4 regions of the Limosilactobacillus portuensis genome follow, and region 3 is predicted to be linked to each of the others. Evidence: predicted binding sites of a transcription regulator. Region 3 holds the regulator's gene; each other region holds the start of a gene.
What was found. The regulator NrdR, encoded in region 3, represses ribonucleotide reductase genes. The targets are predictions, from matches to a motif close to ACACNATATATNGTGT.
Positions count from the first base shown of each region.

Region 1: a site for NrdR is predicted at 2,084-2,099, ahead of pnuC (nicotinamide riboside transporter PnuC). Genes of this name have one in related genera too.
Region 2: a site for NrdR is predicted at 3,180-3,195, ahead of nrdH (glutaredoxin-like protein NrdH). Genes of this name have one in related genera too.
Region 4: a site for NrdR is predicted at 2,727-2,742, ahead of nrdD (anaerobic ribonucleoside-triphosphate reductase). Genes of this name have one in related genera too.

Region 1 covers NZ_CP117296.1:1,703,404-1,711,249, reverse strand. Annotated here, with positions in the region: gene PRK60_RS08720 (sensor histidine kinase) at 1-499, opposite strand, end outside; gene PRK60_RS08715 (response regulator transcription factor) at 489-1,172, opposite strand; gene pnuC (nicotinamide riboside transporter PnuC) at 1,273-2,025, opposite strand; gene greA (transcription elongation factor GreA) at 2,247-2,765, opposite strand; gene PRK60_RS08700 (hypothetical protein) at 2,873-4,036, shown strand; gene PRK60_RS08695 (hypothetical protein) at 4,079-4,405, shown strand; gene PRK60_RS08690 (hypothetical protein) at 4,419-4,598, shown strand; gene PRK60_RS08685 (hypothetical protein) at 4,656-4,883, opposite strand; gene PRK60_RS08680 (YbhB/YbcL family Raf kinase inhibitor-like protein) at 4,898-5,404, opposite strand; gene PRK60_RS08675 (tyrosine-protein phosphatase) at 5,418-6,203, opposite strand; gene PRK60_RS08670 (SGNH/GDSL hydrolase family protein) at 6,274-7,227, opposite strand; gene PRK60_RS08665 (galactokinase) at 7,453-7,846, shown strand, end outside.
Region 2 covers NZ_CP117296.1:1,429,724-1,437,569, forward strand. Annotated here, with positions in the region: gene recR (recombination mediator RecR) at 1-72, opposite strand, end outside; gene PRK60_RS07295 (YbaB/EbfC family nucleoid-associated protein) at 75-383, opposite strand; gene dnaX (DNA polymerase III subunit gamma/tau) at 400-2,226, opposite strand; RNA gene ffs (signal recognition particle sRNA small type) at 2,380-2,477, opposite strand; gene tadA (tRNA adenosine(34) deaminase TadA) at 2,500-3,021, opposite strand; gene nrdH (glutaredoxin-like protein NrdH) at 3,266-3,496, shown strand; gene nrdE (class 1b ribonucleoside-diphosphate reductase subunit alpha) at 3,640-5,811, shown strand; gene nrdF (class 1b ribonucleoside-diphosphate reductase subunit beta) at 5,917-6,936, shown strand; gene adhE (bifunctional acetaldehyde-CoA/alcohol dehydrogenase) at 7,301-7,846, shown strand, end outside.
Region 3 covers NZ_CP117296.1:615,696-623,541, reverse strand. Annotated here, with positions in the region: gene dnaI (primosomal protein DnaI) at 1-284, opposite strand, end outside; gene PRK60_RS03120 (replication initiation and membrane attachment family protein) at 281-1,660, opposite strand; gene nrdR (transcriptional regulator NrdR) at 1,678-2,142, opposite strand; gene coaE (dephospho-CoA kinase) at 2,185-2,790, opposite strand; gene mutM (DNA-formamidopyrimidine glycosylase) at 2,783-3,625, opposite strand; gene polA (DNA polymerase I) at 3,644-6,304, opposite strand; gene PRK60_RS03095 (YoaK family protein) at 6,427-7,095, shown strand; gene PRK60_RS03090 (Bax inhibitor-1/YccA family protein) at 7,147-7,846, opposite strand, start outside.
Region 4 covers NZ_CP117296.1:482,477-490,322, forward strand. Annotated here, with positions in the region: rRNA gene PRK60_RS02275 (23S ribosomal RNA) at 1-984, shown strand, start outside; rRNA gene rrf (5S ribosomal RNA) at 1,060-1,176, shown strand; tRNA gene PRK60_RS02285 (tRNA-Ser) at 1,225-1,316, shown strand; tRNA gene PRK60_RS02290 (tRNA-Glu) at 1,324-1,395, shown strand; tRNA gene PRK60_RS02295 (tRNA-Val) at 1,404-1,476, shown strand; tRNA gene PRK60_RS02300 (tRNA-Phe) at 1,529-1,601, shown strand; tRNA gene PRK60_RS02305 (tRNA-Tyr) at 1,607-1,689, shown strand; tRNA gene PRK60_RS02310 (tRNA-Trp) at 1,696-1,766, shown strand; tRNA gene PRK60_RS02315 (tRNA-His) at 1,784-1,858, shown strand; tRNA gene PRK60_RS02320 (tRNA-Cys) at 1,900-1,970, shown strand; tRNA gene PRK60_RS02325 (tRNA-Leu) at 1,999-2,083, shown strand; gene nrdD (anaerobic ribonucleoside-triphosphate reductase) at 2,822-5,056, shown strand; gene nrdG (anaerobic ribonucleoside-triphosphate reductase activating protein) at 5,069-5,656, shown strand; gene PRK60_RS02340 (SufD family Fe-S cluster assembly protein) at 5,669-6,670, shown strand; gene apf (aggregation-promoting factor) at 7,025-7,720, shown strand.

The DNA.
Region 1 (7,846 bases), 840 kb from region 3:
TTGCGAGACGCTCGTCATTTAATAACATTTCTAAATGGTAGTCTGCCTGCTGGATAGCTTGACGGATTACCTTGCTGGGGACCATATCGTTATTTTCCGCGGCTGCCTGTAAACTGGTCAATGAATTTTTGATTTCGTGAGAATACAGTTCAACATGGTCTAACTGCTCTTGTTGATGATTATGCAAGCTCCGGATTAAATGATCGCTTTTCCGTCGTTGGAACTTATTAGTGTGGAGAAGTTGAGCTTCAGTTGGAGTGTTTGCGGGGATGTCCTGTTCCTTGATGATTGCTTTTAGCCGTTTAGCAGATTGGTAGCTGTTGATGAAGAACCAGATTACTAGGAAGGGTAAGCTAAAGCGAATAACGTCCCAGAAAAAGCTTTGGGGGATGTAGTACAAAATTGTTAAGAGCTTAATAATCCCGAGAAGAAAAAGGTAAACAATGGTAAGTGGTAAAAATGACTTTAATTGGTAGAACCAGAATTTTTTATTTTGCATGACGGGTCACCAACCGATAGCCAATTCCACGTTCAGTTCGCAGATTATCATTCAAATTGACAGTTGCTAGTTTAGACCGCAGTCGACTGATATTAACGTTTAAAGTATTATCATTAAGGAATTTACCACCCTGCCAAAGCCATTCAAGAAGTTGCTCCTTAGTAACCGTTTGATTTAGGTGGGTAATAAGGACGCTGAGAAGGGCGCTTTCAGTGGGAGATAATTGAACAGTTCCCTTGGGTGTCGTTAGTTCATTAGTGAGTGAATTAAGATCATTCGTGTCCCAATTGAGGCTGTCCACATTGCCCGGTTCCTGATTTCTCCGGAGAAGCGCCTGGATTTTAGCTAGCAGGACAGCAGTAGAAAAGGGCTTCATGATGTAATCGTCAGCTCCAGAGGCGATTGCGTGCATAATATTACTATCAATATCCGCTGCTGAAATAACAATAATCGGTGCTTTTGTAATTTGACGCACAGCACTAATCCAATAAAAACCGTCAAAAGTTGGTAGGGTAATATCAAATAAGATTAGGTCAGGGTCAGCTTCTTCCACTTCGTCCACCACGTGATCCCAATCTTTAACGGTGATGATTGTGTGTTTCCATTTTGCTAATTCAGTTCTGATCGTTTTGATAATTGTGGGATTGTCTTCCACAACGAATATTTTAGCCATCCTTGAGCCCCCAAAAAGTTAAATAACTAATCAGATCATACATTAAGAAAATCCCCAACTCAAATCACAAGGACCTGAATTGGGGACTAGTAAGTTTATGTTAAGCTTGGGTATTTAAGTTAGCAGAGTACTTAGCTTCTTCTTTTTCAAGCCGGGCACGTTCACGCTTGTTGTACCATGGTGAAATGGTGAAGGCTAAGACATCATTGATGATGTAAACCATACTGTTAACGGCCATTGCTAATGAAGCATCACCTTGGGCAAATGTGATTCCCCAAAGAACCATCTGGAAGATTCCGGAAGCCAACCACCAGAAGTATTGGTTGTTGTACCGTAAGAAACAAATAACACCAGCAGTCAAACTAATTGAGAAGCTAATAGCATCAATCCATGGCCGCGGATCATTAGTTAAAGCACCGATCAGATAACCAGAAACTAGGTAAACAGCAATTGTTGAAAGAATTGCAACAACCCAAGTTTTACCAGTGAATTTCCGGATTTTGGAGACCATATTGATATTCCAATTAGCAGAAAGCAGGACTGGAATATCTAGAGTAACAACGTAAGCAAGCTGTTCACCAATACTGAGATAGTTTTTGGCGCTGAAACCAACAATGATAAAACAGATAGCAGAGAGGATTCCCAACCAACCGTTAACGGATTTAGCAGCATTAATTGCTAAGATACAAAGAACTCCCAGTGTTGTTCCGATAAAGGTAATTACCGTGATCCAGGTAATTTTATCGTTTACCAAGGTCATTACCTGACAGCCAAGGCTGAAGAAAAACAGGTAGTAGTTTTGTTGAGGCCAACCCTTAAGCTGGTGAGCGAGAAAGTGTAAATAGTTCTTCATTACTCAAAGTCTCCTATATCAATATATTGTGTCCACGTTAAATGAATAAAAACAAAAAATACAATATGTTGTGGACGACGTGCGAACGCAACGAGATCTAGTATAGCATTCTTCGCTAGCGAAACAAGCAGAAAAACAGCCGATTAATCAGTCGATATTTGCCTTAATTAGGTTAGTGCAGGGGACCGAGTTAATTTCAAAATATTTTTTCCGGAACTGGTTTAAACTGATTCCTCAGGTGAGGTTAATTGAACGGCTAAAATTTTAACCTGGTAGATAGACTGTGGTGCCTGAACGGAAACCGTCTGCCCAACTTTTTGATGCAGTAGCGCTTGCCCAAGCGGTGAGTCAAATGAAATCTTTTGCTTTTGCAAATCGGCTTCTTGCTTACCAACAATCGTATAGTCGACCCGTTCATCATCGTCTATAAATTGAAGGGTGACTGTAGTTCCAAGATCGATGGTTTGTGAGTCAGTGGGTTTGATGATTTCCGCATATTGAAGTTGCTTATTTAAGTAGCGCAACCGGCTTTCCAAATAACGCAATTCACGCTTAGCGGTACTATACTCGGTGTTTTCTGATAAGTCACCAAGAGCTCGGGCGGCTTTTAATTGAGCAATCTTGGCGGGACGCTGTGCTTGCAGCTTTTTGATTTCCTGCTCAATTTCGTGATAGCCGGTTGGTGTCATTTTTTGAAAATATACGTGAGCCATTGCTTCTTGGATCTTTTTACGTTGCATTAAAAATCGCTCCTTGTCGTCTTACTGACGGCCTAATTAATTGTTCATTTGTAATTATGATATGATAGAGAAGATAATTCAATTTTTGATGGAGGAATAATTGGGAAATGAGCGAACAGGAAGAACATATTAAAGGGTTCTTAAATTCGTCCACGTATGACCAGTTATCTGCTAATCAGCAGAAACATGCTCAAAATATTTTGACCCGGTTCAATAAGTATATGACCGAAGAGCACCAACTGGATGATACCGCGTGGACACCCCAAGCGGTTCAACAAGTAATGGTTGGTCAATTTATTGCTGATCCAGCGTTAACTAATTCGTTTGGAATTGCCGTGTCACCAGTGCTGAAGGCTTATCAAAAGTTCTTGGGGAATAAGCAATTAGGTGCAATTGAAAAGGCCATTGATGAGCAGCGTTCAGTAATGAATAAGTGTCGGAAAGCTCACCAGACATTGGCTGAATTAAATGGTGAACCACAAAAGGCAGCTGCTTCGGATCTTAAAAAGCAAACCAGTAATCATGAAGCACCACAAAAAGATCAACCTGCTAAAGAGCCGGCGAGTGAAGAACTAAAGCAGCCGACCGCTCCTGTAAAGTTAATTCCAGCAGGGAAGATGAAGCAGGAAATTACGCGGATCAAAAAAGAGGTCGCCACCGCTCCGGAATTTAAGGAAAAGGACCTCAGCATTGCCGATCAGCAATATCTGGTTGCGGAATTTCTGCAATTAATGTATCAGGAATGTCATCAAGGAATTAATCAATGGCGGTTTGCTGACTTGCAATTGGTCTTGGGGATGATGATGCCGCTAGATCCAAATATTACCAAGTTGGAGATCCTAAATATCGTTCCAACTGCCCAAGCACTATTTGACTACTTGAAACGGACTGACCAGATTGATATGGAGCAGTACCGGGTTGCTTTGAAGTCAATTGCTCATATGCAAACTTCCCAAAACATGTTGGCTTCAATGGAGCGTCGTCAACGGACAACTCAATTGATGCTTTCATACATCCAGAGTCAAGGTGTCGATACTGATAACGTGAACAAAACCGAAAAGTGGATGGATGCCCACCAATCGCAAGTGGCAACGTTTATGCGGTCGATCCTTAGTCCGTGGGGAGAGTACGAGCGGCAACAATTGCATAAGCGGCAACAGGCAACTCGTCAACCAGTTCCGGTAGAAAAGGATCGGCAATTGTTAAGGAAAAAGCGAGTCCCACAAGGAATTAAATTTAGTAAGAAACGACGAAAAAAGCGGAAAAAGTAATTAATTTATTTTGTCGTGCGTGATGGAAAGGAGCTGAGATTAGTGAGTGCATATATTCCTGAAAACATGGAAGAAGTAGCTGTTCAGGTGGCTAAACACCAGGTTCATGGTGAACAAGTAACACCAGAAGAAGTGATTGAGCAGGCCGTTCCGGACATTTTGCAGGCCTTATTGGATGAGGCGCTTGAAGGACGCTACGATGAGGTAAAACGTGACGGGGATAAGTTAATTGTTACCGATGCAATGGGTGAACAAGTTGGTGTTGTTACTCCAAACGGCAAGAGCTTTGTTGATGACTTCAAAACTGATTCAGACGCATTGATTGGCTACCTTGAATCACAAGTTGCTAAGCTGGTTGGTGGCCGGTAAAGGAAATGACAATATGGAAAAACCTAATAAGCCTTTTTATAGTTTTCCTTCTTTCTATGCAGACGTATTTGTAGTTATTATTTGGTTGACAACCCTTTTCGAGAAAGATAGTTGGGTAATTAAAGTTATTGCGATTATCTTTTTAGGGTTTGAAGTTGTCGAGCTGCCAAAGTATTTCCTAAAAAAGAAATAGTTTTAAAATGAAAAACGATCGTAATGGGAAATTCCCATCACGGTCGTTTTTATTACGTTAAAGCCGATTTTTTATTTCATATGGCTTAGCCTTATCAGCTTTCGGCTTGACTTGCGCATCTTTTGCATAGAAGATTGCGTATTCTTCGTCATCGGGCCCCTTAGCAATAACGAGATCATCAGCTTCTCGTTCACGCTTGAAGATTTGGCCCTTACGAACTGCCTCGTTGTAATCATGAATATTAGCGATTGAATCGCCAGGGTTAAAGAAAATTCTTGTTTCCATTTTATTATTCCTCCTTATGCCCGACTTGGAATATCAAATTCTGCCTGAGCTAAGATATGACCCTTAGCGGCATGGATAAACTCGTTTAACCAGTAGTGGTTTTTCAGCGGCAACTGGTCATCAAGAGCGTAAACCTTTAGTGTGTAGTGGTGGGTCTGATCTGGTGGTTGTGGACCGACGTAACCGCTAGAAATTGCAGGATCGCCATTAACTAGGGATCCAGCATTACTATTATTTCCTTGAACAAATTGATCGCTTAGTTGGCGACTAGCATTTGCCGGAATGGAAGTCATGGTGCTTGGAATATTAGCAGCTAGCCAATGAATCCAGGTAAACCCACAAACTGGGGTGGAATCATAATCAACAAAAACGATGGCAAATGTCTTTGTTTTGGTAGGGGCTTCACTGATTTCGATTGGAAAAGATTTAATTGGGTGGTCAGCTAGCATTAAGTTAGCTGGAGCGTACTTACCGTATTCATCAGCTAACATTCCGTTAATAAGCGGGACTGAAATTTTCATTAAAATCACTTCTTTAATCTAAATATAGTTGTTGTAGTTGCTTAAGATCATTCGGTGAGAGATCGAAGTATTCGGTTAAGTAATTTTGAACGTTTCCGTAATTAGTATTGATCAGATCAATTGCCTGGTTAAGGTAATCGACTGAAACAGAACCGAGAGCACGGCGATTTTCCACTACGACTTCACTTTCGCCCTTATCACGTAACGTTTGAAGCCACTGTTCTCGAAAACTCTGAGTTGCCTTATTGGTAAGCAAGTAATCTTTCAGAATCGTTTCTTCAGGTACTTGGAGAGCACTTAGAATTAGGTAGGCAGCCATCCCTGTACGATCCTTCCCGGCAGTACAGTGAAAAAGACTGGCCTGAGCGGGGTTATTACTTAACAGAAGCTCAAACATTCGCTGGTAAGCAGCCTTAGCAGTCGGAACCTCTACCATTCGACGGTAAACATCCAGCATGTGCTGATAGCCATTACCTGGTTTTAGAATCCGACTCATGATTTCTTCATCACTGTGGGAAGCGTCAGTCTCATCAGACTTAAATACTGGTAGATGATAATAACTAGCAGTCTGGGGGAGTTTATCAGGGGCTTGCTTAACCTCTTCTGGCGCCCGTAGATCAATATCGATCGTAACGGGAATTGCTGCTAGAGTGTTTAAATCATGTTCGTTTAAATGAGCAAGCGAACCGGAACGAATGAGCCGGTGCCACTTTACATGACGTCCATCTTTAGTTTCGTAGCCACCCAGATCGCGAAAATTATGGCCATCTTGAATGTCTAATAAGCGTTGACCCGTCATGTCAAAACCTCCTTTTACTAGGACGAACTACTTGCGATCATCCTAAGTACTTTACCTTATTAATTGTACCCTACTTTAGCCAGTTTGATAACTTCTCCGCTAACCGGTACCCGCTTTCGGTGGCTCCAGACTGATCAGGGTGGAGATCATCGGTAAAGCTAGAACACCATCCCAGAGTTTCGATTAGGGGAAGTTTGTGTTTCTTAGTAAGAGAACGGATTGATTCAGCAAAAGTTTGACTGAACGGAATCATTGGGAGAATTGGAATTGACGGGAAAAGGGTAGTAATAAGGGACAAGAAGTGATCGTAGCTTGCATTAAACTGATCTAATGGAAAACGCCGGTCATTAACGCCAAGGTTGATTACTACTAGATCAGGAGTGTTTGCTTGCCAAGAAGTCGTGACATCAAGTTTCGTTAAGAATTGATCCGCAGTCGGGACACCGCCAGTGGCTTGACGAAGCACTCCACCAGCGGAATAGGCAATTCGTACGTCGGTTGCGTGAAGCAAGTCAACAGCGGTCCCTGCATAGTTGCTTTCTGGTCGGTAATCAGTCGAAGCATTTCGTCCCGCTACCCAGCAGCCAGCGGTAATTGAATCGCCAATAAAATCAATCACCGGGATTGAAGGTGCACTAATCAATTCTCCTTGTTTGACGTCAATTGAAGTGATCGCAAACCCCTCGTTACCGTTCCAGACACGATCAAGATCCGTATTACCAGCCGTTATAATTTCAATTAAGTGGTTTGTCGATCCGCATTCTATATGCCAACTGCGGTGACTTGCTAGTTCACGGTGCCACTGGTTGCCGTCAATTCGCCAGGCGTAAATTTGTGAGGGTGAAAGTGGATTGCGGTTATCCAGCACATTAACTGTCAGGGTATTGACGTCTTTAGCGATGAACCGTAATCGGCTGCCAAGATTAGTAGTGTAGAGGGTTGCGGATTGGTTAAGCTTTTTAATGAACCAGCGACCATGAGGAGATATTAATTCATAAAGAGAATTTGGGGAGTAGCGATGCATGAAAAAAATCCCTTTCCTTTTTTTATAATTATAGAACTTTAAACCGAACTAAGGGGAGACAAACAGGCGTCCTATCAATCTTCACAGAAAACGCTTACAATATTATTGCTTCAAAAATGAAAGCGCTTGTTGACAAATGGGGTAAAAGAGTCTAAATTATAGTTTAGTAAAAGTTTACTAATTTGTTTAGCCACTTTGCTCAAGTGGTCATGGAGGTATTTTGACATGGATAAGCAAGATTTTCTTAAAGAATATCAAGACACATTTAAGGAACCAGGAAAGGATGTTTTCTTCTCTCCTGGACGAATTAATGTAATTGGTGAACATACGGATTACAATGGTGGTCATGTTTTCCCATGTGCAATTAGCATTGGTACTTATGGTGTTTATGGCCCACGTGAAGACACTACCGTAGCAATTTATTCAGCAAACTCCGCCAAGGTTGAAAATAGCAAGATCATTACTTTTGACATTAACGATGATCAACCACAATCTGCTAAAGATGAAAAGTGGGTTAACTACTTTAAGGGGATGCTTGTTTACCTCAAGCAACGCGGCTACAAGATCGATCATGGATTTAACCTTTATATCCATGGTTTCCTTCCATACGGTTCAGGCC
Region 2 (7,846 bases), 810 kb from region 3:
CGTCTTTTGACCGATACCCGGTAGTTTTGTGTAGCTTTCAATTAGCTTTGCTAGCGGTTCAGGATACTGCACTCTTACATCCCCAAGCCACGAGTGTACTTACCCAAGGTACTTTGGGTAGCATCGTTGACCTTCTTCATTCCATCATTAACGGCTGCCAGCACAAGATCTGAAAGCATATCAATATCATCTGGATCAACAGCTTCTGGCTTAATTTCCAGATTAACTAACTTATTATCGCCAGTAAAGGTTGCGGTTACCATGCCATCTGGTGCTTGGCCAACGAATTGTTGCTTAGCAAGTTCTTCGTGTTCAGCCATCATTTTCTTTTGCATTTCTTTAGCTTGTTTTACCATTTGTTGCATGTTCATACCGTTCATCATAATTTATCATTCCCCTTTAATTATTTTCTACCTTAACAATATCACTACCGAACAGCTCTTGGGCAGTCGTAACCAAATCTTTTTGCTCGTCTGCCTTTGGTTGTGGTTCTTGAACCGCTGCCGGCGCAGTTGAAACCGGCTCCTCTGCTGGCGCTTCAGCACTTGCTGTCGTGAGTTGCGGGTTATCACCAGTAGAACGAGAAGCCCCTTTTCCTAAGCCATGACTTTGAATATACTCTTTCCGTATTTGCGGCCACTGATCCTTAGGGACAAACACAACTCTTCGCTGATCACCACTCAGGCGTTGCAGTCCATCTTCCATCGCTTGAATTAAAGCTTGATCATCAGTTGCCTGCTGAAAAAGGAATGCATAGTCAAATGCCACGATAATCCCATCCGGGCTGGCAGCCACAGGTTGAGAAACGTGTAGGAGAGAGCGCTGAGGGACGCTAAGCATATTAAGCATATCTCCCCAGAGTTCCTTCATTTTAGCAAGATCCTGACGCGTAGCAGCCCCAAGAACCGGATAAATCTGGTGCAAATTGACCCGATTACTTCGTGATTTAACACGTGGCTGCCCTTTAACTGCTTTAGAAGAACTTTTAGCAACCGGCTTAACAGTTGGGGCTTCTTGTTGCTGAAGCTCTTTAACAGTTTGCTGCAGGGCTTGAATCTGCGCTTGAAGTTTATTAACTTCCGCTTGATTTGCCTCTTGATTAGCTTGGGTTGGCTTTGACACGCTAGCAACAGGCTGATCTGCTTCCGGCTGGGATAACTTAACGGTTAAAACCTCTAAATAGACATCCGGATGGGTCGTAAATCTCATTTCCATCTGAATATTATTTAGATCATCAATCATTCGGTATAACGTTGTTGACGAAGCTGCTTTACTTAGTTCCGTAAAGTCCTCATCTTTTAACCCCGTGCTCTCAACCTTTATCAAATCAGGCGATTCTTGATACAAAAGGACATCTCGAATAAATGAGATTAAATCTTCAATAAATCGCTGACCATCTTTCCCCTCACCAAGGATTTGCTTCATTGTCTCTAACGCAGAAGCACTTTGGTTTTGGCAAACCTCCAAGAAATACTTCTTTAAAAGTTGTTTAGTAACACTCCCCGTTACTAAAAGGGCGTCATCAAGCTTAACCTGATTATCGCTAAAGGAAAGAACTTGATCCAGAATACTTAATGCATCCCGCATCCCACCTTCTGCAGCATTTGCGATTACCCATAATGCCTTTTCATCATACTCCACCTTTTTCTGATCCAAAATGTACTTCATGCGTTCAAATGAATCAGTAGCTGAAATACGACGGAAATCAAACCGCTGAACCCGAGAAATAATTGTAAGCGGGATCTTATGCGGCTCAGTTGTTGCCAAAATAAAGATTACATTGGCAGGTGGTTCTTCCAACGTCTTAAGCAAAGCATTAAACGCCCCTGTTGAAAGCATGTGAACTTCATCAATAATGTAAACTTTATAGTCCGCTTGCGTTGGTGCATACTTCGCCTTATCACGAATATCACGAATCTCCTCCACACCGTTATTCGATGCAGCATCAATTTCAATAACATCATTTAATTGGCCGTTAGTAATTGCTTTACAAGTATCACACTCATTACATGGCTCACCATCTTGAGAATGATGACAATTAACAGCCTTGGCGAAAATCTTAGCCGCAGAAGTCTTCCCAGTCCCCCGTGGCCCAGCGAAGAGGTAGGCATGACTAATTTGGTGAGTAATAATGGCGTTTTTGAGTGTCCGGGTAACAACTTGTTGACCAACCATATCGTCAAACCGTTGTGGACGCCATACACGATATAATGCCTGGTAACTCATTAATCAGCTTCCTTTCCGTAATTTTAATGCTGCTTAATATTATACTAGCTTTTATCAAAAGAAAAATCATTTGAACTGAATTTAAGACAAATAAAATTTTCAATTATAAAATTAAAGAGGCCAGGAAATAGAATCCCAGCCTCACGGTTAATTTCTTAAAAAACTTAGAGCACAAGATACATCAAACTTAGTGCTGCTTCCTTCCGGACCTGACACGGTTCGTAAGCATACCCTTGCTCTAAGGCCTTACGGCAAATATCATCATACAACATTTTATTTAGAATTACTAGTCTTTTTCTTTTTTCGGGCAAGTTTGCGTTTTTTTCTCACTGTCCGAAAAAAATCCTTTAACATTTGACTACACTGTTCACCAAGAACACCAGCGGTCACATAAACCTGATGATTCAATCGCTCATCACCAAGCAAATGATACAAACTATCGACCGTTCCTGCTTTAGGATCAGTCGCCCCGTAAAAAACATTTCTGATTCGCGCATTTACAATTGCTCCGCTACACATCATGCACGGCTCAAGAGTAACATATAGGTCACAATCTTCAAGACGCCAACTATGAAGGTAGGAACAAGCTTCCATAATTGCTAGCATTTCTGCATGATAAGTCACGTCCTGAAATTTTTCCCGCATGTTATGACCACGACCTATAATCTTACCTTGATAGGTCACTACCGCACCAATGGGAACCTCGTTTAACAACGCTGCTTTTTTTGCTTCAGTAATGGCCGCTCGCATAAACTTTGCTTGTTCTTCTCGGGGAACTGTTACTCTTTCCCTCATCGTAAAAATTCTCCTTTAATTCATGTTAAATTTCTCTTTTCAGTGTATAATATTAATTTGTTGATCAATCTATCATTTATCAAGAAATAAATCAAAAAGTTTCACATACATAATTGCCCACCTCATGTGCTATATATTGTGTTTCACCATTTAAAGTCACACAATATATAGCACTTTTTCATTGATTTTTTACATAAGATCGCTATACTAGAAAACATCAAATAAGACGAGTGAGGGGATCAAAATGGTTACTGTGTTTTCCAAAAATAACTGCATCCAATGCAAAATGACGAAGAAATTTTTAAAAGCCCACAACATTAATTTCGTTGAACATAATATTGATGAACAACCAGAATTCATTAACAGTTTAAAGTCAGAAGGCTTCATGGCAACTCCAGTCGTTAAATTGCCAAATGGTAATGCCTTTTCTGGTTTCCGTCCTGACGAATTAAATAAATTAACTCAAGCTATTTAATCTAATCGCAAGGACTATTCAAAATTCATCAACCTATACCGAAATTTGATGATTTTAGAGTGGTTAGTGATAGAAAGTATTTTTTATCGCAGCCACTTTTTTTATTCGCTATTTTTAATGAATAATAGAAAGTGAGAAAAAACATGGCACTGTCTGATATTGATTTAACACAAGTTAAGTACTATGACCTTAATAATGAAGTTAATATTCCCAAGGATGGCAAGATCCAATTAGACAAGGATCAAGCTGCCCTCAAAGACTTTATTGAGAATAATGTAAAGCCTAATACCAAGCAATTTGCTTCGGTAACCGCTCGCTATAAGTGGTTAGAAGACAATGACTATATTGAAGACGGTTTTATGGACAAGTATAGTGATGCTTTTATTGAAAAGTTATACGACTACTTGAAGCAACAAGATTTTCATTTTCATTCATTTATGGCCGCTTACAAGTTCTATGCTCAATATGCCTTGCGAACTAACGACAAGGAATATTATCTCGAGAACTATATCGACCGGGTTGCAATGAACGCCCTTTACCTAGCAAACGGGGATGAAGATTTAGCAATGATCTTGGCTGATGAAATTATTCACCAGCGCTACCAGCCAGCTACCCCAACCTTCTTAAACGTTGGTCGGAAACGGCGGGGAGAGTTCGTTTCATGCTTTGCCATTCAGCCAACAGATAACATGAACACAATTGGTCGGACAATCAATTCCGCACTCCAGCTTTCTAAGATTGGTGGCGGTGTGGGAATTAATTTAAGCAACCTCCGTGAAGCTGGGGCCCCAATCAAGAAAATCGAACATGCTGCTAGCGGGGTTGTCCCGGTAATGAAATTGTTAGAAGATAGTTTTTCCTATTCTAACCAGCTGGGACAGCGTCAAGGTGCCGGAGTTGTTTACCTTAGCGTCTTCCACCCGGATATTATTGAATTCCTAGGTGCCAAGAAGGAAAATGCTGACGAAAAAATTCGGCTAAAGACTCTCTCACTTGGAATCACCGTTCCTGATAAGTTCTATGAATTGGTTGAAAAAGACGAAGATATGTACCTTTTTAGCCCTTACGATGTAGAACGGGTATACGGTAAGCCATTCTCCTACGTTGATATTACTGAAGAATACGATAATATGGTTGCTAACGATGAGATCCACAAAAAGAAAGTGAATGCCCGTGACCTCGAAGATGAAATCAGTAAGCTTCAACAAGAATCTGGCTATCCTTACATTATCAACATTGACACCGTTAACCGTGACAATCCAATTGACGGTAAAATCGTGATGAGTAACCTCTGTTCTGAAATCGCTCAGGTTCAGACCCCATCTGTTGTTGCCGATGATCAAAGTTACGAAACGCTTGGTACTGATATTAGCTGCAATTTAGGTTCTACTAATATTGCTAACATGATGAATACCCCAGATTTTGGTCGTTCAATTCGCGCAATCGTTCGTGGTCTAACTCGGATCAGTGACGTTGAAAGCCTCGATGTGGTTCCTTCAATCAAAAAGGGGAACGAGCTTAGCCACTCAATTGGGCTTGGAGCAATGGGCCTTCATGGCTACTTAGCAAAGAATCATATTCAATACGGAAGCCCAGTTGCTGTTGAATTCACCAGTGTTTACTTCATGTTGCTTAATTACTGGTCATTAGTTGCATCAAATGAAATTGCAAAGGAACGCCACGAAACGTTCCATAATTTTGAAAAGAGCAAGTACGCTGATGGTTCATACTTTGACAAATACGTAAGTAAGGATTGGGGTCCTAAGTCTGACCTTGTTAAGAAGCTTTTTGCAAACATCCATATTCCAACAATTGACGACTGGAAGAAGCTAAAGGATGACGTTATGGCTGATGGATTATACAATGAATACCGGTTAGCGGTTGCGCCAAATGGTTCCACTTCATACATTAACGATTCAACTGCAAGCTTGACACCAATTATTAATCGGATTGAAGAACGTCAAGAGAAGATGATTGGGAAGATTTACTATCCTGCTCCATACCTTTCCAATGACACAATGCCATATTACCGTTCTGCATATGATATGGATATGCGGACAGTAATTGATACTTATGCAGCTGCTCAACAGCACGTTGATCAATCTCTATCGCTCACCCTCTTCGTTCGTTCAACCATACCAGAGGGTCTCTATGAATGGAAAAATGGTCGAACAAATAAAATGACCACTCGTGATCTCAACATTCTGCGGCACTATGCTTACAAGAAAGGGATCAAGTCAATTTACTACATCCGAACATTTACCGACGACAATGATGAAATTGGTGCAAACCAATGTGAAAGCTGTGTTATCTAAGCGGGATTAAATTGATTTTCAGATCGATGCTTGCTAAACTTAAAAATATATGAATTTTAAAAATTCACGTCTTAAAATGGTGATTGTGAATAAGGAGCCTAATAAATGAAGCTTGAAGAATATAAACCTTTGACAGAATACAAAGCGATTAATTGGAATGAAGTTTCCGATATGATCGACAAAGCAACTTGGGAGAAACTGACAGAACAGTTCTGGCTCGATACGCGAATTCCTGTTTCAAATGACTTAGATGATTGGCGAGAGCTTGATACCGATCATCAGTGGACTGTTGGTCACGTTTTCGGGGGATTAACCCTTCTGGATACTGTTCAATCTGAAGCTGGTTTAACTGCCTTAAAGCAAGACGTTAAGACACAGCACGAAACAGCAGTTTTAAATAATATCCAATTCATGGAATCTGTTCACGCTAAGAGTTACTCAACAATTTTCTCAACATTAAATACCCCTGAAGAGATTAACGAAATTTTTGACTGGTCAGATTCTGAAGAGTTCTTGCAAAACAAGGCGGTTCAAATTGCTAATATTTACCGTAATCCAGAAGAAGATCCATTAAAGAAGAAGGTTGCCAACGTTTTCCTTGAAACTTTCCTCTTCTATTCTGGTTTTTATACCCCACTTTATTATCTAGGACATAACAAGTTGAACAACGTTGCCGAAATTATTAAGTTAATTTTACGGGACGAGTCAGTTCACGGAACTTACATTGGTTACAAGTTCCAAGTGGGAATGCATGACCGGACAGAAAAGCAACAACAAGATATGAAGGATTGGATGTATAACTTCCTTTACGAATTATATGATAACGAAGAAAAGTACACCCACTTGCTTTATGATCAGGTTGGCTGGACCGAAGACGTCTTAACCTTTATTCGTTACAATGCCAATAAGGCCCTGATGAACCTCGGACAAGACCCACTCTTCCCCGATACCGCTTCAGATGTTAATCCAGTTGTTATGAACGGGATTTCCACATCAACTGCAAATCATGACTTCTTTAGTCAAGTAGGTAATGGCTACCGTTTAGGGGCTGTTGAAGCGATGAACGATGACGATTACAACGTTGCTGATCCAAACGCTTCAAAAGATAAGAACGATAAAGAGTAAAATTAAATATCCTAATAAAAACTGCAAGATAATCACTATTTGAGATTATCTTGCAGTTTTTGTTTAGCCTGTTCAGCTAAGAACATAGCTATCAAATATGCACTAAATATTTTTATTATAAGATTGTGAACTACATTTCAATCAATAATAAATAAAAGATCCTTCATTAGTGGACTAGTCCAAAAATAATACCAATATTTTTATTGTTTTCTCAGTCATTGAAGTAATAATATTGGAAACGCTAACACGACTTTTTACCATTGTTCATTCAATCACATAGCTATTTACTTTTTCAAAAAATATAGTATATTTATTTATGTTCAATGATTAACAAAAACTATAAAAACTAAAGGAGCTTATTCTCATGGCTAAAGATAAGAAAAATCTTGAAACTACAACAACTGTTGATAAAGAACAAGAAGCTCAAACTATGATTAATGACTTGGTAGAGCGTAGTCAAAAGGCTTTTGACAAATTACGTTACTACAGCCAAGAACAAGTTGATAAGATCTGTCAAGCAATGGCATTGGCAGCAGAAGAACACCACATGGATTTAGCCGTGGACGCTGCAAACGAAACTGGTCGTGGTGTTGCTGAAGATAAAGCAATTAAGAACATCTATGCTAGTGAATACATCTGGAACAACATTCGTCATGATAAGACTGTCGGTATTATCAAAGATGATGATGAAGACCAAACAATTACAATTGCTGATCCACTGGGAATTATCGCTGGTGTTGTCCCAGTTACTAACCCAACTTCAACTACAATTTTCAAATCCATTATTTCTGCTAAGACACGGAACACAATTATTTTCTCCTTCCACCCTCAAGCTTTAAAGTCATCAATTAAGACTGCAAAGATTCTTCAGGAAGCTGCAGAAAAAGCCGGTGCTCCTAAGGACATGATT
Region 3 (7,846 bases):
GGCACATAAGTTACGTCAATTTGTCCCGCATTAACAATCAATTGCGGGGAATAACCCGGCGCTACCGTGGCCGTTCCCTTATTAATCAATTGTTTTTCGTGAAAGTATTCATAAAGCTTGGCCTCGCCTCGCTCAACTGCTTGTGGTGAAAGTTTTTGAGAATTATTCTTCAAAAAGGTGGCAACTTCTGGATCATTCAGAACCTGACTGATCATTTGCTCATAAGCAGGACCGAAATTTTGGCTCTTCATAATTTCTTTCATTGTTTTACTTAACGATTTCATTTACTCTCATCCCCTTCAGAGCCACCCGACTTTTTTCGCCTTGCTAACCGTTGACGAAGCCGCTCTAATTGTTCTGGTGTTGGCTTCTTGATTTGCTGTTCATCTTCATTAGCCCATGCTGGCATCTTTTCGCGAACAGTAGTAGTTCGCTGGCGATAATAGTTTGTTTGACGACTAGTACGTTTCTGCGCCTTTTGATCGTTAAACTCATGGATATGGGCAAGCGCTTCTTCAGCGGTCGCCACTCCAGCACGCATCCAGTTATTAGCAATCGCATTTACATAATTTGCTTGAAGTGTCGGTCGTTTAAGCGATGCAATTACATACCATGAAAGAATATTAACAACGCCTGCATCTAATCGTTGTTCCTGAATTAAGTTCCGAATAATCGCCCGTTCTCCTGAAGTCACAAAGCCACCCATCTGTTGTTTTAGCTGTTGAAGAAACGTCACCGGTGCATAGTATTTACATGTTTCAATTAACTGTTGTTCTTCCTGCGAAAATGCAGTTGTTCTCTTTTCTTCACTAACTTTTTCTTTGTCCGGCCGCTTAGCATCGACCCGGTATTCCTCAGCTATAATTTGTTTAAGTCGCTGCGGACGAATTTTGCTTGTTGTCAAATCAGTTGATTTGGTAATCAGTCGGGCCATTGTCGGTTCATCAATTCCATAGAGTTGGTGCTCAACTTCTATTAAATCACGATTACTACTTAGATCCCTTTCGGTTATGGGCTGGCTCTTTAACAATTGCACTAGAGTCGGCCAGTCAAAATCAACAGTAGCTACCTCTTTCTCTGGTTTCTTTTCACTAACTATTTTTTTGCGAGTAGTAGCGATCTCTGTCGGTAAATGTGTAATCCGCTGATCATCAACATGAAAAGCATCAAAGAAGTTATGGGTAATTTCTTTTAATGTTGCTTGACGATTTCCTAAGGTAAAACGGTTAGCAAATTCACCCAACTCCTTAAAACGCGCCTCGCCAACAGCCTCTAGCAGCAGAATACTAAGAAGGTTATCATTGATAAACTCAGCTGGCGTAAGTGTTGACTGAAGCTCATAAACGAATAAATCACCAAGCTGATCAGTTTGGGCAAAAGTCCGTAGCATCCCGGTTCCTTCCAGGCGTTGAATGCCTTCTTCAGCTGTCTGCAATCCTGCGTTAAGCTGAACTAGTAATTGAGATTGGAGATGCCGATCACTAATTGCTGGTTTTTCGTTCAATTGTGTTCTTAAGGCATGAAACATCGCAAATGCAGCTGTTCCTAATATTGGCTGGTAAAAAAGTTCAAAAACATTTTCATTAAAATTCGACCATTGGTGGCTAGCAGTAACAATATATCCAGCCCCTGGATCAAATATTGATTTGCTTTTAGTCATTATGGCCTCGTTCCCCTTTACTTCTTATCGCTATTTTTCATCATGGATTCCAGCTCGTTCATGAACGCATCAACATCCTTGAATTGACGGTAAACACTTGCAAAACGAATGTAGGCAATTTCGTCAATGTCTTTCAATTCTTGCATGACAAATTTACCGATCACCTGACTGGAGACCTCATTTTCACCAAGGCTGCGAACTTCTTTTTCAATTTTATCAGTTACTTTTGTTAGGCGCTCCATGCTAACAGGACGTTTTTCTGCGGATCTAACAATCCCGTTTAAAATCTTTTGACGACTAAATTCTTGCCGTGTTCCATCTTTTTTTATCACCAATAATGGGGTCTCTTCATACCGTTCAAAAGTGGTAAACCGGAAACCACAGTGAATGCATTCTCGACGTCGTCTAATAAAAGTGCCATCTTCACTTGGCCGACTATCAACAACACGCGAACCGTTTTTATGACAGTGTGGACAACGCATCTGGCCTTCCTCCTTGCTTACTATTAAATAGTTTTCATTTTATCATAACTTATTATTATGCATCTGATCAATTAATCCAGCAACTTGTCGTTTTAATTCTTCCTTACTTCCGTTATTATCAATTACAATATCAGCCAATCGTTTCTTCTTTGCTAATGGTATCTGAGAGTCAATCCGCTGCTCTGCTTCAGTTTGCGAATACCCATTCCGCTTCATTAATCGTTGGACCTGGATTTGATGATCGGTAGTAACAACCACGACCAGGTCACATTCATCAGTATAGTTTTCCTCAAATAGGAGCGGAGCATCTAAAATTACATACGGAATTTGTTGTTTTTGGTAGTTCTTTACCTGTCGCCAGATCTCTTCACGAATCAATGGCTGCATTATCATATTCAACTTAGCTAATTTAGTTTGATCACTGAATACAAGGGAACCCAACGCCTGCCGATTTAACGTTTGGTCAGCATTCAAGATCCCACTCCCGAATACTGCTGTTAACCGTTCTAACCCCTTTGAATGTGCGGTTTGGAGCTGACGAACCACCTGATCCGCGTCAATTACCGGATACCCACTTAACCTTAACAAATTACTAACAGTTGATTTACCAGTTGCAATTCCACCAGTTAATCCAATCAGCTTAGTCATTTTTCATCTCCAATAATGGTTGGCAATGTGGACAAAATGTGGTTCCTCGCTGATTAACTTTTATTTTCACCATTTTTGTACCACAGCGCGGACAATGATCGCCACCGTGACCATACGCATTTAACTGCTCCTGAAATGCACCAGCATCGCCAAACGCATTTTTAAACGTATGAACAGTTGTCCCTTTATACTCAATTGCCCTGGATAACTCTTGAATAATGTTATCATGTAGGACCTGGATCTGTTTATCAGTAAGGGTGTTAGCGGGCTGTTCAGGATTGATCCCGCTCATCCAAAGGACTTCATCAACATAGATATTTCCTAATCCAGCAACATGTCGTTGATTAAGCAAAAACGGTTTTATTTTTCCACGGCTTCGTCGCAAGATTCGTTTAAAGTAGTCAACCTTAAAGTCAGTAGCAGTGGGCTCTGGACCAATTGTTTTTAACCCGCCAACTGTCATCTCATCGCCAGTTTTTACTAGTGTCATTCGGCCAAATTTCCGAGTATCACGGTAGCAAAGTTCTGTTCCATCCGTAAATTTAAAAACAACATGAGTATGCTTATCAACCGAAGTCCCTGCCGGTTGTGTATAGTAACTGCCCTCCATACGCAAGTGAGAAACCATTGTTAGGTGATTACTAAACCGAAAAAGAAGGTATTTGCCACGACGGTCAACAGTTTTGATTGTCTGGCCAATCAGCGACTGCCTAAACTGTTCAACATCATTAGTAATTGTCTTACCATAATGAACATTAATTCCATTAATCTTCCGTCCTGCAGCAATCTTTAATAATCCCCGACGGACCGTTTCAACTTCTGGTAATTCCGGCATCTATCCTTCCTCCTCAAATTATTTCTTTAGATCATACCACGTGTCACCATATTTACTATCGACCTTTAACGGAACAGAAAGTTTAACCGCTGAATCCATTACATCAGGAACCAGTTTACTCAATACTGGAATCTCTTCTTTTGGCGCTTCGAAGACCAATTCGTCATGGATTTGGAGAAGCATCTTAGCCTTTAACTGACGCTTTTCTAATTCATCTTGCATCTTAATCATTGCAATTTTAATGATATCCGCAGCGCTTCCCTGAATTGGCGTATTCATTGCGGTTCGTTCAGCAAATGAACGCCGACTGAAGCTCTTGGCATTAATGTCTGGTAAGTAACGGCGACGATGAGTAATCGTTTCAACATACCCATTTTGCCGTGCAAATTCAATCGTGTTATGAATATAATCCTTAACCTTTGGGAATTCTTTAAAGTAATTTTGAATGAATTCATGAGCTTGACTGCGGCTAACGTGAATTCGTTGGGCTAACCCATAATCACTAATCCCATAAACAATTCCAAAGTTAACTGCCTTTGCCCGCCGACGCATATTACGGTCAATCTCTTGATCCGGCTTTAAATGAAAAATCCGGCGAGCTGTACTGGCATGGATATCCTCACCGTTCTTAAAGTCTTCCTGAAGATTATGATCACCTGTAATATGAGCGAGAACTCGTAATTCAACCTGTGAATAATCAGAAGAGAATATCTGCCACCCTTCATGACTCGGGACAAACGCTTGACGAATAAGCCGCCCTTCTGGTAATCGTACTGGGATGTTCTGTAGATTAGGATCAACCGACGATAAGCGTCCAGTTTGGGTTAATGTTTGTAAATAACGGGTATGGATCTTTTGATCGCTCGAATGAATAACTTTTAGCAGTCCCTTAATATACGTTGATTGAAGCTTTGAGATCTGACGATATTGAAGAATATTTTCCACAATTGGTGCCTGGGGAGCTAATTTTTCGAGAACGTCAACAGCTGTTGAATACCCTGTCTTAGTTTTCTTAATAACAGGTAGCTTTAACTTTTCAAAGAGAATTTTACCAAGCTGTTTAGTAGAGTTAATGTTAAACTCTTCGCCAGCTTCTTGATAAATCTGTTCTTCAATCTCCGTGAGCCGTTCAGTTAACTTGCTCCCCATATTCTTTAACGTTTGCGCGTCAACATGAACCCCAGTAATTTCCATTTTGGCTAAGACCTGGGTTAGTGGCAATTCAATATCAGTATAAAGAGGTAACTGTTCGTTTTTCTTTAACTGTTCAAATAATTGAGGGCGCAATTGTTCAATTGCCCGTGCCTTATTGGCAAGGTGCTGAAAGAACAGCTGATCATCATCAGGGATTGCCCTCTTAGCTCCCTTTCCATAAACCTCTTCATCCGTTTGCACATCATCATATCCATGCTCATGAGCTAATTTTCCCAGATCATTGCTATTGTCATTAGTATTCAAAAGATAGGATGCCAGAAGAAGATCAAAATCAATTCCATCAAGAGCAATTCCTAATCGGTTCAAGCCAACAATCTGTGCTTTTGCATTAAAAACGTCCTTCTTGATCTTAGAATCTGTTAACCAGCTTTTGAGTTCAGGAGTCTTCAGCAATTCAGGATCACGACTTACTAACCACTGTTTATCGTTGCCCAGCGCAAAGCCGGCAAATGGTGAAGTATGATAGTTTGGATCCGGCATCTCTAAGTAAAAGCTTCCCCGATCACCTAATTTAGCAACTAGATCCAGGTTATCAGCGGTTAGTTCTGTATACTCAATCGGTGCAGTTTCAATGTCCTGATCATCTGGTGAAACAGCCATTTTCTTCAAGAATGACTGAAAATCCATCTTCTGGTAGAAATCAATTAGTTTTTCTGTTTGCGGGCCCTTATATTCAAGATCTGCTAGCTTAATTTCAACCGGTGCGTCACGCAAAATTGTGGCTAACGTCTTACACTGTCGAGCAATCTTTTCCTCTTCAATTAGGTGTTCTTTCATCTTGCTCTTTTTCAATTTATCAATATTTTCATAAATACCTTCGACAGAACCAAACTGTTTTACAAGCTTAATTGCGGTCTTTTCCCCAATTTTGGTAACTCCAGGATAATTATCAGAAGTATCACCCATTAAAGCTTTCATATCGATAATCTGAGCTGGTGTGATCCCAAGTTTTTCTTGAACATGTTCTGGCGTATAATGTTCAGTATCAGTAACTCCCTTATGGGTAACTGCTACCGTAGTATGTTCACTGGCGAGTTGGGTTAAGTCACGGTCACCTGTAACGATTAACGTCTCATAACCAGCATCATCGCCTTCCTTAGCGAGGGTTCCGATAATATCATCAGCCTCATAGCCCTTTAATTCATAACTATGTAATCCAGAATCTTTTACTAGTTCACGGACATACGGAAGTTGCTCGGTTAATTCTTCGGGAGTCTTACTCCGGCCACCCTTATAGTCGCCATACATTTTGGTTCGAAAAGTAACCTTACCAGCATCAAAAGCGACTAATGCTGCATCTGGATGAAAATTTGCTAAAACATGATCAAGCATTAATTTGAAGCCATAAATAGCTGCCGTGTGCAGACCGTCCTTGTTAGTAAATTTATCAATCTGGTTGTGCATCGCAAAAAATGCCCGAAAAACAATGCTGTTACCATCAATTAATAATAGTTGCTTTGCCATTTAATACCGCTCCTTCTCTTATTCTTAATAATTGTACCAAAGATTGAAAGGCTCCGTTAGTTTCCTGTTCACGAATTTAATGAGATCGTTAAGGTTTTATCATTTATTAAAGAAGGGATCTTTTGAACAAATTACTTAATACTCATCACGTTGAAGAGGCACGTCTGTTTGCCATCATCATGACTTTTTGTGGTGGCTTTCTTGATGCATTTACCTATATTCAATGTGGTCACACGCTTGCCGCGGCACAAACTGGGAATATTGTTTTCCTCGCTGCAGCGTTGGTTAATCATAATGTTATTGGAATTATCGACCGGTGTGGTGCAATTATCCTCTACATTATCGGTATCATCGTTGCCATTACCTTTCAAGCAAATATCAAATACTGGCGAATTTTTTGTCTTTTCCCAATCCTAATTATTGGCGGATTCGTGGGCGCTATGCCTGAGGACTTCCCTACATATCTCTCAGTTGGTCTGGTTTCCTTTGGCCTTGCGTTACTAAATACTGCCTTCAGTAAGATTGAGGGGCTCGGTTACAGCAGTGTTTTTACTACAGGTAACATTAAAAAGTCAGTGGTTTTTGGCACAGAATATCTCTACCACCATCGCCAACAAGATTTAAAAATCGCTATTAACTACTTCATCGTCGTTTTAGCATTTACCCTTGGCGCAATTTCATCAGCAATCATTCAGCCCTTCTTCCGGATGAAAACGATTTGGGTTGCAGTTGCCATTATCTTCTTAACTGATATATTTTATTATTCTCAAAAAGTCCATAAAACTAATTAAAAAGAAGAAGGTGAGAAAAACTAAACATTTTTCTCACCTTCTTCTTTTTAATTAGTTTCGCTCACTCATCCCAAAAATTTGAAGGAGTGAAATAAAGAGGTTAACAAAGTCTAAGTACAATTGAAGTGCACCCAAAACCGCTAATCCAGTTACTGAAACTTGATCACCATAATTAACATAAATCTGCTTCATTTTCTGTGCATCCCAGCCAGTCAGCACAGTAAAAATAATTACTGCGATGAAAGAGAAAATGTAAGCAATCGCTGGACTTTGCAGGAACATATTAATAATGTAGGCAATAATCAAAGCAATTAATGCTGCCATTGCATGTGATCCAAACTTAGTTAGGTCCCGTTTGGTTACGGTCCCGTAAATCGCCATTACAATAAAGATCACTGATGATGAAACAAAAGCTGAAGCAATACTTGCGCCAGTATAAACACCAGCAATCAATGCAAACTCAACTCCATAAATGATTGATATCAGCATTAACATTAAAAAGGCGCCAACAGGATTTCTGGTAGCACTAAAACTAATCCCCATTGATAAGGCAATTGGCAATAGTAAGACAAGCCAGATCATTGCTGGATGGGCACCAAAGTAACCGAAAACTTCACGACGAAATGTATTCATCGTTAAATAAGCGGAGAATGCAGAAACTAAAATCGCAACCACCATATTACCGTACATCCGAGTCAAAAACCGATTTAGTCCTGCAGAATCGGTAACAACCCGACGTTCCGGTTGTTCA
Region 4 (7,846 bases), 130 kb from region 3:
ATAACGGTCCTAAGGTAGCGAAATTCCTTGTCGGGTAAGTTCCGACCCGCACGAAAGGCGTAACGATCTGGGCGCTGTCTCAACGAGAGACTCGGTGAAATTGAAATCCCTGTGAAGATGCAGGGTACCCGCGACAGGACGGAAAGACCCCATGGAGCTTTACTGTAGCTTGATATTGAGTGTTTGTACTGCTTGTACAGGATAGGTAGGAGCCATAGAAGTCGGAACGCTAGTTTCGACGGAGGCGTTGGTGGGATACTACCCTTGCATTATGACCACTCTAACCCGCAGCACTGAACGTGCTGGGAGACAGTGTCAGGTGGGCAGTTTGACTGGGGCGGTCGCCTCCTAAAAGGTAACGGAGGCGCCCAAAGGTTCGCTCAGAATGGTTGGAAATCATTCGCAGAGTGTAAAGGCACAAGCGAGCTTGACTGCGAGACAGACAGGTCGAGCAGGGACGAAAGTCGGGCTTAGTGATCCGGTGGTTCCGCATGGAAGGGCCATCGCTCAACGGATAAAAGCTACCCTGGGGATAACAGGCTTATCTCCCCCAAGAGTCCACATCGACGGGGAGGTTTGGCACCTCGATGTCGGCTCATCGCATCCTGGGGCTGTAGTCGGTCCCAAGGGTTGGGCTGTTCGCCCATTAAAGCGGTACGCGAGCTGGGTTCAGAACGTCGTGAGACAGTTCGGTCCCTATCCGTCGCGGGCGGAGGAAATTTGAGAGGACCTGTCCTTAGTACGAGAGGACCGGGATGGACATACCGCTGGTGTACCAGTTGTTCCGCCAGGAGCACCGCTGGGTAGCTATGTATGGACGAGATAAACGCTGAAAGCATCTAAGTGTGAAACTCGCCTCGAGATGAGATTTCCCATTCCTTCGGGAAGTAAGACCCCACAAAGATGATGTGGTAGATAGGATGGAAGTGGAAGTGCCGTGAGGCATGGAGCGGACCATTACTAATCGGTCGAGGACTTAACCAAGTTAAGCGGTAAGGTTTGGAAGAAGAGCGATATTGTTTAGTTTTGAGAGCGCAAGCTCTTGCCCGGAAGGGTAAGTGTGGTGATGATGGCTTGAAGGATACACCTGTTCCCATGCCGAACACAGAAGTTAAGCTTCAACACGCCAAAAGTAGTTGGGGGATCGCTCCCTGCGAGGATAGGACGTTGCCACGCGATTTGATTGAGCTTTGGCACCTGGTTCGTTGCCAGGGCTCGGATTTTGGAGAGTTGTCCGAGTTGGCCGAAGGAGCAACATTGGAAATGCTGTATACGGGTTAAAGCCTGTATCAAGGGTTCGAATCCCTTACTCTCCGTTGTTATGACCCGTTAGTCAAGTGGTTAAGACACCAGCCTTTCACGCTGGTATCGTGGGTTCAAATCCCGCACGGGTCACTCTTTATGGAGGATTAGCTCAGTTGGGAGAGCATCTGCCTTACAAGCAGGAGGTCACAGGTTCGAGCCCTGTATCCTCCATTCACAACGAAAGTTGTGTTTGGTAATTTAATAAAACCCATATTATCGCAATGGCTCGGTAGCTCAGTTGGTAGAGCAACGGATTGAAGCTCCGTGTGTCGGCGGTTCGATTCCGTCCCGCGCCATTTATGGGGGAGTAGCGAAGTCTGGTTAAACGCGACGGTCTGTAAAACCGTTCCTTCGGGTTCGGTGGTTCGAATCCACTCTCCCCCATTTTATAGGGATATAGTTAAACGGTATAACTACGGTCTCCAAAACCGTCATTGTGGGTTCGATTCCTACTATCCCTGCTTTTATGAATTTTTTGGCGGTATTGGTGAAGTTTGGTTAACACACCGGTTTGTGGGTCCGGCACGCGTGGGTTCGAATCCCACATACCGCCCTTTGTTAAAAGGCATTTATCACTTTTAACGTTAACTATTTGGTGGTATAGCCAAGTGGTAAGGCAGAGGTCTGCAAAACCTTTATCATCGGTTCAAATCCGATTACCACCTTTTAGTTGTTAGCTAATATTAATATTTTGCCTCTGTGGCGGAATTGGCAGACGCGCTGGACTCAAAATCCAGTTCCCGTTGAGGGAGTGTGGGTTCGACCCCCACCGGAGGCATACTTTAGACGGATAATTAATATTAGTTAGCAAATAATGGAAATAGGTTGAAGCTTGATGCATCTTGCTTCAACCTATTTTTTACTTTTTAAATTAATTATTTTTGTTCTTGTACATTGTTTGTACATCATTGTCCGAATTTAGGATATCTAATATCACTTCAATATGTTTCTTAGATTTTGCTTTCATTTAATTTATTTTGAATGGAAATCCTGTGCCCTAGTCCTCTATGGAATTATGACCTTGATTTTGATTGCTGTGATTCTTGGCTTGATGATTTTGGTAACCGCATTGCCAATTATCATGCCTGCGTATGTTAAGCTAACTTATGATTCACGAGTTAATAAGGGAATCAAAATAAAAAGCAATATAAAATAACCATAAATTTAGACCTCTCCACTGAACTTTATTGAAGTAATCAGTTAAGGATTAGCTATATATGAATCATTTTTCATATGTCTAGACTAATAAATTTTTAGTTAAGTGATTTATCTATTGATAATATGAGGAAGAGAAAAAAGATGGATTTTCAATACAAAATCCAGGAGAAAGTTAATAAGGCAGGACTTTGTACTTTATCATTCTTAATTAGATTATCTCAATTGAGTAAAAATCACAATAAATAGTGGATATAATATCCTACCCCCTACATATTGTGTTGGGGAAGTCAACCTTTCTCTTCAATTTATTCAATAGTAAGATAGCAATCGTTAAACAATAAAAGAGGGGTCTGCAGAAATGAAAATAGAGTTAATGAATGATACAAGTTTACAAAATCTGACCGATGTAAAGGTTGTAAAGCGTGACGGCACTGAGACACCCTTTTACGGTTATAAGATTGACTTAGTGTTAAAAGAACTAAATGCTGATAGTGAAACGAAAGCTGCTGTTTACCAAGAGCTGCTCTCCTTTATGGGAAAGAAAACAGTTTCTACGATTGAAATTGCACAGGCATTTATTTCAGGGCTAAAGAAAGCAGACCAAAACATTTTGGCTCAAAAATATGTTAACTATCGTCGTCAAGACGAAGAAAACTTCGCGGAAGCAACTGATCCGCAATATAAGCTTAGTCAATTGTTTGACCGTAATTCACGGGTTGTCCACGAAAACGCCAATAAGGATAGTCACGTTTTTAATACGCAACGGGATCTGGAAGCAGGGGTCGTTAGCCGTGCTTTGGGATTGAAAATGTTACCTGATTTAGTAGCTAAGGCGCATTTACGTGGCGATATTCACTGGCATGATCTGGACTATTCCCCAGTGACTCCCGAAACTAATTGTTGCTTGATCGACTTTGATGAAATGTTCAAGAATGGCTTCAAAATTGGGAATGCTTGGGTTTCTTCACCACGTTCAATTCAAACTGCAACTGCTCAGATGTCCCAAATTATTGCAAACGTGGCTTCATTACAGTACGGTGGTTGTTCCGCTAACCGGATTGACCAATTATTGGAACCATATGCTAAATTGAATTACCAAAAGCATATGAAGGATGCTGAGGAGTGGATCGCTCCTGAAAAGCGGGAAGAATTTGCTCGGGCGAAGACAAAGAAGGATATTTATGATGCAATGCAGGCCCTGGAATATGAGATCAACACTCTTTATTCAAGTCAGGGTCAAACACCATTTACCACAATTAACTTTGGCCTAGGGACTAGCTGGATTAGCCGGGAGATTCAAAAAGCAATTCTGCAGATCCGGATTAAGGGACTGGGAAAGGAACACCGGACAGCAATCTTCCCTAAATTGATTTTTACATTGAAGCGTGGGTTAAACTTACAACCTGGTGATCCAAATTATGATATCAAGCAACTTGCACTTGAATGTTCAACTAAGCGGATGTACCCAGACCTACTAATGTATGACAAAATTAAAGAAATCACTGGCAGTTTTAAGACACCAATGGGATGTCGTTCGTTCTTGCAAGGGTGGAAAGACCCTGAAACCGGTAAAGAGGTTAATTCTGGTCGAATGAATCTTGGGGTTGTAACGGTTAACTTACCGCGAATTGCCCTTGAAGCTCAAGGCGATAAGGAACTCTTTTGGCAAATTTTCCAAGAAAAGATGAATATTTGTCACACTGCCTTGAAGTACCGGATTGCGCGGACAAAGCAGGCCAAGCCCGAAAATGCACCATTGCTTTACATGTATGGTGCGTTTGGAAAGCGACTAAAGCGGACTGATAGTGTTGATGAAGTCTTTAAAAATAGTCGAGCAACCATTTCTTTGGGGTACATTGGATTGTATGAAGTTTGCACCACCTTTTATGGTTCAAATTGGGAACATAACCAGGAAGCTCATGACTTTGCAGTTTCGATTGCTAAGGCGATGCATGAACTTTGTGCTAAATGGGAAAGCGAAGAAGGCTACCACTACAGTCTTTACTCAACTCCCGCTGAATCATTGACTGATACTTTCTGCCAAAATGACCTTAAAAAATTTGGCCGGATTGAGGATGTTACTGATAAGGAATATTACACTAACAGTTTCCACTATGATGTTCGCAAGCATCCGACACCATTTGAGAAACTAGAATTTGAAGAAGCGTTCCCATACCAAGCTGCCGGTGGTTTTATTCACTATTGCGAGTATCCAAATCTTCGTCAAAATCCGAAGGCGCTCGAAGCAGTTTGGGACTGGGCTTATGATCATGTTGGCTACTTAGGAACAAATACCGCAATTGATCAATGCTTTAAGTGTGGCTTTAAAGGCGAATTTGAGGCAACTGCACGTGGGTTTAAGTGTCCGCAATGTGGGAACCACGATCCGGCAACGTGTGACGTTGTTAAGCGGACTTGTGGCTACTTAGGTAATCCACAACAGCGACCAATGGTTCATGGTCGGCACGAGGAAATTATCCACCGAGTAAAGCATATGAGTTCTTCAATGATTAAGTCGGCTGCTCAGTTTGAACAAAATCGTCAATTCGATTCAAAAGAAGATCGGGCTGCCATTAATGGCGATCAAATTTAGTGGGGGATTAGAATGGTAGAGAAAAGGCCGCAAAGATTACCAAAAAATCCACAACCAAAGGAGTGGTTGGCAAAGGATCATTCACTTCAATACGTAGCGGACTATAAACCGTTTAATTTTGTTGATGGTGAAGGGGTTCGATGCAGTGTTTATGTTAGTGGTTGTTTATTTAATTGTCCGGGTTGCTACAATAAGGCGGCACAAAATTTTCACTATGGACAGCCTTATACCCAGGAACTTGAAGATCAGATAATGGAGGATCTTTCGCAAAGTTATGTTCAGGGGCTTACTCTTCTTGGCGGCGAACCGTTCTTAAACACTCAGGTTTGTTTAAAGCTAATTCACCGGTTACGAAAAGAATTCGGCCATACTAAAGATATTTGGTCATGGTCTGGATATACCTGGGAAGAACTATTGAAGGATTCTGATGATAAATTGGAAATGCTTCATAATATTGATATTCTGGTTGATGGTCGGTTCTTGTTGGCAAAAAAGGATCTGACTTTACAATTCCGGGGCAGTTCCAATCAACGAATTATTGATGTCCCTAAGTCATTTGCTAGTGGCAAAGTGGTTATTTGGGATAAGTTAGTCCATTAACAGGTGAAATGAATGAATGAAGAATTATTGAAGACTGTTCAAAAGGCTAGTCAGGGACAACCAGACTGGCTCCAAAAGAAGCGTTCATTAGCAATAATGTTGCAAAAACGGTTTCCGTTAGCCAATCACCAGCAAGCATGGTTAGCAAAGTGGCAGCAACCAAGTATTGCTGGTAATGATGAATCTTTATCACTGAATCATGATGGGGATGATTTTGTAGCACTGCCAATCAATGTGGCTGTTCAGAAATATCCCGAATTATTACAGGAAAACTTGATGGAAAAAGCAGTTCGCTGGCAAGATAACCAGTTGAATGCACTTCACCTGGCATTAATGGATACTGGTCAATTTATTTATGTTCCAGATGAGACAAAATTAGAGAAACCGTTAAAAATTGAGTTAGTAACGAGGAGCAATAATCCGCATAACCTAATCATCGTTGGTGCTGGCGCTCAAGTAACGATCATTGAAGAAGGTAGTTATGAGACGCAAGCTCCGTTATATACTGCTACTGAGATTTTGATGGGGGCAGGAGCGCAGGTAAAGTTCTGCCAAAATAACAGCTATTATGGCAATTTAGTTTGTCAAGCGGTTCATTCTTATCAGGCACGGAGTTCAAAGCTGGATGTGGAAGGAATTATTCCAAAGAATCAACACGGATACAGCAACTTTTATAGTTTTCTTGATGGCTCTGATGCGCGTTGGAATGTTCAGTTAGCTTCTATGGTTGAGGCTGACTGCCAGCAAGAGGTGGTTACTCAGGTTGATGGCTACGGTGAAAACACTAGTGCCCAAGTGAATGAGTGGGGATGGGTAGCTCCTAATGCACAGTTGAAGTGGGGAAAATTAGCCACTGTGGATGACGAACCATTGGAGCTTCATCAACACCGTGTAATTGCTAGTAGTGCAAAGACAGTGGTTAATGATCAAGAAGAGACCTCTCATTTTAATGCTCCTGATGACTTCTTTAAGACGCAATTACCAGCTAGTTCATGGTTAGCGCGTCTTTCTTAGTTACAAAACAGTTACAGAAACACACTGAATAGTGATAAAAAGTCTAAATTAAGGGTCAGAAATCTCTAATTTAGACTTTTTTGTTTTTCTTTATTACAAAATATCTTTTATAAATGATTTGATAAAGAAAGACACGTGGAGCGCTTGCTACTGGGATTTATTATCATTTCTCAAGAGTGAAAATAAACTTTTTATTACATCAGATTACGGAAAAGGCTGAAATTGATAATTTGTGGTAACTACCATGTAATTTTAATCGTGTATATTAGAAACCGTTGATGAGGTCATCAACGACTTAAATTAATAATTAGAAATTTGAAACAATATTTGAGAAAAGGAAGGTATTTCATTTATATGAATAAGTTATCGAAGAACATCGCTAAAGTTACAGCTGCTGTAGCCGGGGTTGTTGCCTTAGGAACTATCGCAACTACCACAACCGCTAACGCCGACTCAATTTACACGGTGCAAAGCGGTGACACCTTATCAGGAATTTCATATAAGTTAGGTCATGATTTAACTTTTGTTGATACATTAGCTTCAAACAACAACATTGCTAACAAGAACTTGATTTACGTTGGTCAAAAGTTAGTAATTAAGGATGACGGTGAAGTTGCACCTGCTACTCAACAACAAGTTGAAACCTTACCATCAGCAAATACTGCTAACCAAACCAGTTCTGCAGCTACCTCAACTAGTGTTGCTAGTCAAAGCCAAGCACAATCACAACAAGCTGCTTCAGCAAATACTCAAGCACAAACTGCAACTGCAACAACTTCAGCAAGCAATGCTGCAAGTTACAGCAACTACACATCAAGCGTAGCCGGTAATGATGCCGCTGCTAAGGCATGGATTGTTGCCCGTGAATCAGGTGGTAACTACGGTGCCCAAAACGGTCAATACATTGGTAAGTACCAATTATCCGCATCATACCTTAACGGTGACTACTCCGCCGCAAACCAAGAACGAGTAGCCGACCAATACGTAGCTAGCCGTTACGGTTCCTGGAGTGCCGCACAATCATTCTGGCAATCACACGGTTGGTACTAAAATAGATAGAGCGTGAGCAGGATAAAAAAGTCCTGTAAGACAACAATTTCTCCCGACTGGGTGCTGAAAGCACCTGGGAGGGAGTTTGTTGTCTCTAAGGGCTTTTCTGCGAACGCGTTTCTGCAA